One region of the Bacillus sp. SD127 genome, then DNA from elsewhere that is predicted to be linked to it. Evidence: a T-box and tRNA genes for the amino acid it is inferred to sense, from the RefSeq annotation. Region 1 holds a T-box; the other holds one or more tRNA genes.

Region 1 (4,301 bases):
TTTGACAAAGCTGCAAAAATGACTGGTAAACACGGCGAAAACTTCATGATTCTTTTAGATTCTCGTCTTGATAACGTTGTGTACAAGCTAGGTTTAGCGCGTACTCGCCGTCAAGCTCGCCAATTGGTTAACCATGGCCACATTACTGTAGACGGAAGCCGCGTTGACATCCCGTCTTACCAAGTAAAAGCTGGTCAAACAATCGGTGTTCGCGAAAAATCAAGAAACCTTTCTATCATCAAAGAATCTGTTGAAGTAAACAACTTCGTTCCTGAATACCTTACTTTCGACGCTGAAAAGCTTGAAGGTACATTCACTCGTCTTCCAGAGCGTTCTGAACTTGCTCCGGAAATTAACGAAGCGCTTATCGTTGAGTTCTACTCTCGTTAATCGTTTAAAAAACCCCCAGCCGCTATGCGGTCGGGGGTTTTTTTTCGTCTGATTCTTCTACCGTTTCCTGCTGGACAACACTTTCTCTGGTCTGCTGCTCCCAATAATCCCGCTGCAATCTTTCTTTGGCGATCGTACACATGAGATTCACGGTGAGCTCTCCCTCCTATTGAAAAGGTGGTGAATGGTCGTGTTTGCCCTATCTAATATACTCTTTCCCTCAAATTCCTATGCGCTAAACCAAAAACATCCTTTGCCAATTAAGCAAAGGATGTTTTTTTCTTATTTATATGTGACAAGGAAGTATTTTTTCTTCCCGCGGCGCAGAACAGTAAATTGATCTTCAATGCGGTCTTCAGCAGATAAGATATAGTCAATTTCTGTCTGGCGTTCACCGTTAATGTAAACGGCTCCGTTTTTAATATCTTCACGGGCTTGGCGTTTAGACGGTGACAGTTTCGATTCAACCAGCACATCTACGAGTGACAGTTCTTCAGCGCTGTCTTTTTCTAGAGAAGGCACATCTTTAAAACCGATTTTTACGTCTTGGGCAGAAAGCTCTTTAATATTGCCGCTGAACAATGCTTGGGAAATATTAATCGCTTGCTCCAGTGCCTCGCGTCCGTGAACGAGCGCTGTCACTTCTTCTGCCAGGCGTTTTTGCGCTTCACGCTTTTCAGGTGCTGTTTCAGTTTTTTCAGCATATTCTTCGATTTCTTCCTTTGAAAGGAACGTGAAGTATTTTAAATATTTCACTACATCACGGTCGTCTGTATTGATCCAGAATTGATAGAACTCATATGGGGACGTTTTTTCTTTATCAAGCCAAATTGCGCCGCCTTCGGTTTTTCCGAATTTTGTGCCGTCCGCTTTCGTTACAAGCGGAATGGTAAGACCGAATGCTTTTGCTCCTTCTTCTTCAGATTTTCTGATCAGCTCAAGGCCAGCTGTAATGTTGCCCCATTGATCGCTTCCGCCGATTTGCAGCTTACAGTTTTTCTCTCTGTACAGGTTTAAGAAATCATAAGATTGAAGAATCATGTAGCTGAATTCCGTGTAAGAGATGCCGGATTCGATTCTGGAGCTGACTGTATCTTTTGCCAGCATGTAATTGATGCCGAAGTTTTTGCCGACGTCACGAAGGAAGTCGATCACATTCATGTTTCCGATCCAGTCGTAGTTATTTGCCATAACAGCCGGGTTTTCCGCTGACTCAAAATCAAGAAATCTTGAAAGCTGATGTTTGATTTTTTGCGACCATTCGACAACAATATCAGCCGTGTTTAATGTACGCTCAGCTTTTTTTCCGCTCGGATCGCCGATTAAACCCGTCGCGCCGCCCACAAGCGCAATCGGATGGTGCCCCGCAAGCTGAAAACGGCGGAGTGTTAAAATGGGCAGCAGGTGCCCGATATGCAAGCTGTCTGCTGTCGGATCAAAGCCTGAGTACAGGCGGATTTTTTCTTCGTTCAGCTGTTTATTCAGTCCTTCTTCATCCGTCATTTGCTGAATCAATCCGCGGAAGGATAAGTCTTCAAGTAAGTTTGTCATGAGATAAAGCTCCTTTTTTAATAAAATAAAAACGCCCCTTCGTGTAAACGAAGGGACGATTGATTATCGCGGTACCACCCTACTAATAAGAGCATACATACAGCTTTTCGCTCTTATCACTTTGCCTGATAACGGATCAGGTCCGTTCTTTCACTACTGAAAGCCTGAGCGGCTTTGTTTGCAAAAGCGGTTCATGAGTGTATTCGATATATCCGTCTGTGCTGATTTTCACCGGCCATCAGCTCTCTGGAACGTAAGGATATTCTACTTGTCTCAATCTTTACCTTTTCATATGAAGCTATATCATTTTTAACATAAATAAAATCCCGTGTCAACGGCGCCTTTTAATCCTCCATCGTTGACAGGTCTCCGGCCGGAAGATTCAGTTCCCACGCCTTCAGCACACGTCTCATGATTTTACCGCTCCGTGTTTTTGGCAGCTTATCCTTAAATTCAATTTCACGCGGAGCCGCATGGGCTGCAAGGCCTTGTTTGACAAATTGGCGGATTTCTTCCTTCAGTTTATCAGACGGCTCAAACCCTTCTCTGAGAGCGATAAAGGCTTTGATGATTTCGCCGCGCACGGGATCAGGTTTTCCAATGACCCCCGCCTCCGCAATTGCCGGATGTTCGACAAGCTTGCTTTCCACTTCAAATGGTCCGACACGCTCACCGGAGGTCATGATGACATCGTCCACTCTGCCTTGGAACCAAAAATACCCTTCATCATCCATGTAGGCAGAATCACCCGACACATACCATCCGCCAGGCATAAAATAAGATTCGTATTTTTCAGGGTTGTTCCAAATCGTGTGCATCATAGAAGGCCAGCCCTTTTTAATGGCGAGGTTCCCCATTCGATACGGCGGAAGCTCGTTCCCCTGATTGTCAACGATTGCTGCTTCTACACCGGGAATCGGTTTTCCCATCGAGCCTGGTTTAATATCCATGCAAGGATAGTTGCAGATCAGCTGTCCGCCCGTCTCTGTCATCCACCATGTATCATGAATCCGTTTATTAAAAACTTTATGCCCCCATCTGATCACTTCCGGGTTTAAAGGTTCACCGACACTCAGCACATGGCGGAGTGAAGTCAGATCATATTTGGCAGCCATCTCATCTCCGGCTCCCATCAGCATTCGAAAGGCAGTCGGCGCGCTGTACCAGACGTTTACGCCAAGCTGCTCAATCGTTCCATACCAGCTTTCCGGGCTGAATCGTCCGCCGACAATAACATTTGTCGCTCCGTTCAGCCACGGCGCAAAAATCCCGTACACCGTTCCAGTCACCCAGCCTGGGTCGGCCGTGCACCAATAAATGTCCTCTTCCTTTAAATCAAGGACCCATTTTCCTGTCTGATACTGCTGAACCATCGCCTCATGGACATGAAGCACACCCTTCGGCGTACCCGTAGATCCTGATGTATAGTGAAGCAAATAGCCGTCTTTCCTGTCCATCCATTCAATGTCCAGTCTTGTGCTCTCATGCTTAGCCACTTCATCATAATGAATGATGTTTGTTCCTCTCTTTTCAGCCTGGCCGCCGACTATGAATATATGCTGTAAATCAGGCAGCTTTTCAACCGGAATCCTTTCCAAAAGCTCAGGCGTCGTGACGACAACCTTTGCCTCGCTGTTTTGCAGCCGGTCCTTAACAGCCCCCTCCATAAACGCTTCAAATAACGGCCCGGCGATTGCGCCGATTTTGATAGCGCCTAGCATAATAAAATAAAGCTCGGGTGATCTCGGCATAAAAATAAAAACGCGGTCCCCTTTTTCCACATTTCCATACCGTCTCAGTACATTCCCGGCTCTGTTTGTTTCTTCTTTCATTTCTTTAAATGTGTATTTTTCATCCCGTTTTGCGTCCTTATAATAAAGCGCTACTTTGTTTTTCCGAAAAGATTCGGCGTGGCGGTCTATCGTTTCATAAGCCGCGTTCAATTTCCCTGTCTTATGCCAAGAGAAATGTTTTTCCGCTTCGGACCAATCAAATTGCCGATACGTTTCATCGTAGTTTTCTAGGTTATGATCCCCCTCTATAGCTGGTAACGCTTTCAAATTCATGTCAAAACATCCCCCTTTGCTGAAGTTGTCACATTTATTATAGTATATATTCATATTCTTCTCAATTTTTAAAATATAAACCATGTTGAAAACGCTTTATAATTTGTTATTCTTAAAGGAGGCATGTATTTTTTATAGAAATTGATGGGACGGTGAATCAGTGGAACATCATAAAACATATCACTCTGCAAACATCAAAACAGCAACCGGCTCCTTACTGATAGAAGGGCCTGTCTCTCCAGAAGACTTGGCAGGTTATGAGTTTCATAAGGATTTGACCGCATTTCGGCCGCC
Region 2 (4,301 bases), 1.4 Mb from region 1:
TACGGACAAGCACGATCACAACGATTCCTTTTAAGAGCTGAACCGCCTTCGTGCCGCGTATCACCATAATCAGTTTATATATCACATACCAAACAAGGAGAATATCAACGGCATTGCCGAGGTACTGCAAAAAAGGGATATCCTCAAAAGCCATTTCCTCGTCCTCCAAGAATTCAGTCATTTCGTATTTTGAAGTTTAATGTGTTACGCATATGTACTTTACATAGCGAGCCCATTATACCACATTTCGTTTTGGCAAGTGAAATATGCCAGCCGTTTGAGAACCTAAAAAAAGAGTAAAGCGCACAACACGCTTTACTCTTCTCCGTTCGGGTCTAATGCATTGAATACACTTTTCCCCGCAGACTTCATTTTATACCATGTCCAGTCGAATAATTGATTAATCTCCTCAATTTGACCGGTGACTTGTCCAGCAGAGGCCATATACTTTTCTCCGTTTACAACGGTTACATCCCCGTCTATTTTCCCTTTAATAATCAGCTTGCCGTTTTTGACGGTGACATCACCTTTGACCGTCTCACCTTCAGGCACGATCACAGTGTTGTTTTGCACGACCAGATTCGGCTGCTTCGACACGCTGAAGTTGTGGTCATTGTGCCAGCTGTTTAACAATCCTCCGCCCATCAAAATGATGAATACCGCAGCAGCCGCGATAACCGGATGGGATCTGAACCATCTTTTCACAGAAGCTCTTTTCTTCTCCTTAGGCAATTTTGCCATGACGTTAGCGGTAAAATCGGCGGGGGCTTCGACATGCGATGTGCTCCGGACGAGCGCAATGGATTTTTCCATCTCATAAAAATGCTTTCTGCATTCCTCGCATGCCTCCAGATGTTCTTTTAATACTTGTTCATCTTTCGGAAGGATATCTCCATCAAGATGCATATGCATAAGCTGCACAATTTGTTCAGGACAGCTCATTTCATCACCCCACTTAAAGATCCCTTAATTGTTTTCTAAGAGCCTCTCTGCCTCTGTGAATCCGCGTTTTTACAGTCCCCACAGGAATGTTCAGAATCTCGCCGATTTCAATTAATGAGAGTTCATCAATATACTTTAATACAATGACAGTTCTGTATTTGTCAGGAAGCTTTAATATTTTCTGCTGAATCGTGTGTGAAAGCTCCAGCGATACGACTGCATCTTCAGGCAAAACTCCATCTGCGGCGATTTGGGAATACATCGTCAAGCCTTCTGTACCCGCCACTTCTGCATCGAGGTAATAATCCGGCTTCTTTTTGCGAATGCGGTCAATGGTCAAGTTGGTCGCAATTCGATAAAGCCAAGTTGAAAATTTCCGGTTGATATCAAAACTGTCGATATTGACGTACGCTCTGATGAAAGCCTCTTGTGCGATATCTTCCGCCTCATGCACATTGCCAAGCATACGGTAGCAAAGCTGATAAATTTTATCCTTGTAAATATCTACGATGTCCGCAAATGCATTTTGATCGCCTTTTTTGACTTGCTTAATTCTCTTTTTAATCATCATTTCCATATTTATCTAACCTCTGCCTTCACCGGTCTGTATGTATACGAGCTTCGTTTCTAAAGGTTTCAATTTTTTTATAAAATAAGTTTAACAAATTTTTGGCAGGGTGTAGATGGCAATTTGTGAATAAACTACCTTAACATATTTTTAAAATTATTATACAGACTGAACAGTTAGAAGTTGGAATGATTTTTTCAAAAAGAAAAAAGACACCTTTGATCAAAAGGTGTCTGTGACTGGGCTAGCTGGATTCGAACCAACGCATGACGGAGTCAAAGTCCGTTGCCTTACCGCTTGGCTATAGCCCAATGATGGTGGAGGGGGGCAGATTCGAACTGCCGAACCCTGAGGGAGCGGATTTACAGTCCGCCGCGTTTAGCCACTTCGCTACCCCTCCATATTTTTAAGAAAAACAGTGCCGGCAAGAGGACTTGAACCCCCAACCTACTGATTACAAGTCAGTTGCTCTACCAATTGAGCTACACCGGCAAGATGGTGGAGGATGACGGGCTCGAACCGCCGACCCTCTGCTTGTAAGGCAGATGCTCTCCCAGCTGAGCTAATCCTCCAAATGGTGACCCGTACGGGATTCGAACCCGTGTTACCGCCGTGAAAGGGCGGTGTCTTAACCGCTTGACCAACGGGCCGTTTGTGTTCTCGTCGAGCTGACAAAAGTTATTATATACAGGTTCCCCCCCTTTTGTAAAGAGGAAATTTAAATTTTTTATTTTCAAACTTTTTAACCCCTTTTTTAACTGAAAAAGCCTCCTAACATTTATCATTTATTTTAAGATAGATATAGATCGAATTAAGAGAGGAGAAACCAATATGATACTAGTCAGCTCTTGCCTCGGCGGCATTGAATGCAGATACAACGGTTCGCATGCCGCATCAGAGAAAATCCGAAAACTGATTGAAGAAAAACAAGCAGTGATGGCTTGCCCTGAACTTCTCGGCGGCTTCTCCACTCCCCGAGAACCAGCAGAAATCATCGGAGGCACTGGTGAGGATGTTCTTAGTGGAGCCGCGAAAATCATAACGTCTTCAGGAGAAGATGTAACAGATTTATATATGAAGGGCGCGGCCCAAACATTGGCCTACGCAAAAGAAATCAACGCCTCTGCCGTCATATTGAAAGAAAACAGCCCATCATGCGGAAGCAATTTCATCTATAATGGCTCATTTTCAGGCAAAAAAATCGCTGGAAACGGAGTAACCGCCGCGCTATTAAAACAAGCGGGGTACCGTGTAATTTCTGAAAACCAGTTAGACGACATATTGTAAGGAGGCTCATCATGATGCAAGATATCTCTTTATCCTTCTATAAGCCTGAGCATTTGCCGGAGCTTTACGCATTTACTTTACACAATGATGACAAACGCTTTACCGCTCTCCCTAAAGAGGTGCTGACTCATGCTCTAAGCATACAGGAGCGCTATCCGGTTGTTATCTTAAAAGGTGATCTGCCAATAGGCTTTTTCATTCTACATACGTCAAAAGAAACCATTGCTCCCTATTCCAACAATCCATTTGCTTTATTGCTCAGTTCCTTATCATTAAACTCTGCCCACCACGGACAAGGCTATGCGAAAAAAGCCATGCTTCAGCTCCCCTCTTTTGTTAACGGGTATTTCCCATGGTGCGATGAAATCATTTTAGCCGTCAATCACCTGAACACCCGTGCAAAGCAGCTATATATGAAAACCGGATTTCTTGATAAAGGACGCCGAAAAATCGGGCCGCTTGGCGAACAGCTGATACTTCATTATTTCTTATAGCCTCTTTTGAAATAAAGTTTCAAAAATTAAAAATGATAGTTGAAATATCATAACAGAAATGAATATACTGAATATTGAGATATATTTATTTTTACACAGGGGGCATCCTCATGTCAGAACAATTGAATCTTCACAATCTTACAACGGAATCACGCAATAGCCAAACATCGGAAATACACAAAGCTAATACCCTCGATATCTTAAAAATGATTAACAATGAAGATATCAAAGTCGCTGCCGCCGTTCAGCGTGTCCTTCCCGATATCGAAGCAGCCGTCGAATGCGCGTATGAATCCTTTCAAAATGGCGGACGGCTCATTTACGCAGGTGCAGGCACTAGCGGCCGACTCGGTGTGATGGACGCAGTTGAATGTCCTCCGACCTACAGCGTCAGTCCTGATCAGGTAATCGGATTAATGGCCGGCGGTCCCAACGCATTTTTGCAGGCGGCTGAGGGGATTGAAGATCATGAAGAAGCAGGGGCCGAGGATTTACGATCCATCCATCTCACCTCAGCCGATACAGTGATCGCGATTGCAGCAAGCGGCCGTACGCCTTATGCAGCAGGTGCGCTGAAATACGCCCGCAAAATCGGAGCAAACACCGTCTCCCTTACCTGTAACAGTCAATCTGCCATCAGCAAACACGCTGATCACAGCATTGAAGTCGTCGTCGGGCCAGAAGCCATTACAGGCTCGACACGTATGAAAGCCGCAACCGCTCATAAAATGATTCTAAACATGATATCCACCGCTGTAATGGTCAAAATCGGCAAGGTCTACGAAAACTTGATGGTGGATGTCAATGTCAGCAACAAAAAACTAAAAGAACGCGCCATCAGCATCATTCAAAGCCTTACAGACGTTTCTTATGAGAAAGCGCAATACACACTTGAACAGGCGAATCTTCATGTCAAAACAGCAATTGTTATGCTCAAAACCAGCACAGATCAAAACAAAGCGAAGACATTGCTTGATGAAGCGAACGGTTTTATAGACAAAGCAATTGAA

What was found. A T-box is a leader RNA that pairs with one kind of tRNA and senses whether it is charged. The one in region 1 lies ahead of tyrS (tyrosine--tRNA ligase), so its partner is inferred to be a tRNA-Tyr.
Region 2: it encodes a tRNA-Tyr, which carries the amino acid that the T-box ahead of tyrS (tyrosine--tRNA ligase) is inferred to sense. The anticodon was not compared.

What each region holds. Positions count from the first base shown of each region.
Region 1 is NZ_CP191226.1:1,226,944-1,231,244, reverse strand. Features, by position in the region: gene rpsD (30S ribosomal protein S4) at 1-390, shown strand, start outside; gene sr7p (small protein SR7P) at 413-541, opposite strand; gene tyrS (tyrosine--tRNA ligase) at 673-1,941, opposite strand; T-box leader at 1,990-2,231, opposite strand; gene acsA (acetate--CoA ligase) at 2,286-4,007, opposite strand; gene acuA (acetoin utilization protein acetyltransferase AcuA) at 4,168-4,301, shown strand, end outside.
Region 2 is NZ_CP191226.1:4,071,483-4,075,783, forward strand. Features, by position in the region: gene cdaA (diadenylate cyclase CdaA) at 1-154, opposite strand, end outside; gene rsiW (anti-sigma-W factor RsiW) at 316-942, opposite strand; gene sigW (RNA polymerase sigma factor SigW) at 956-1,519, opposite strand; tRNA gene ACQVGS_RS21045 (tRNA-Gln) at 1,750-1,821, opposite strand; tRNA gene ACQVGS_RS21050 (tRNA-Tyr) at 1,826-1,910, opposite strand; tRNA gene ACQVGS_RS21055 (tRNA-Thr) at 1,930-2,002, opposite strand; tRNA gene ACQVGS_RS21060 (tRNA-Val) at 2,007-2,082, opposite strand; tRNA gene ACQVGS_RS21065 (tRNA-Glu) at 2,086-2,160, opposite strand; gene ACQVGS_RS21070 (2-thiouracil desulfurase family protein) at 2,342-2,797, shown strand; gene ACQVGS_RS21075 (GNAT family N-acetyltransferase) at 2,809-3,291, shown strand; gene murQ (N-acetylmuramic acid 6-phosphate etherase) at 3,402-4,301, shown strand, end outside.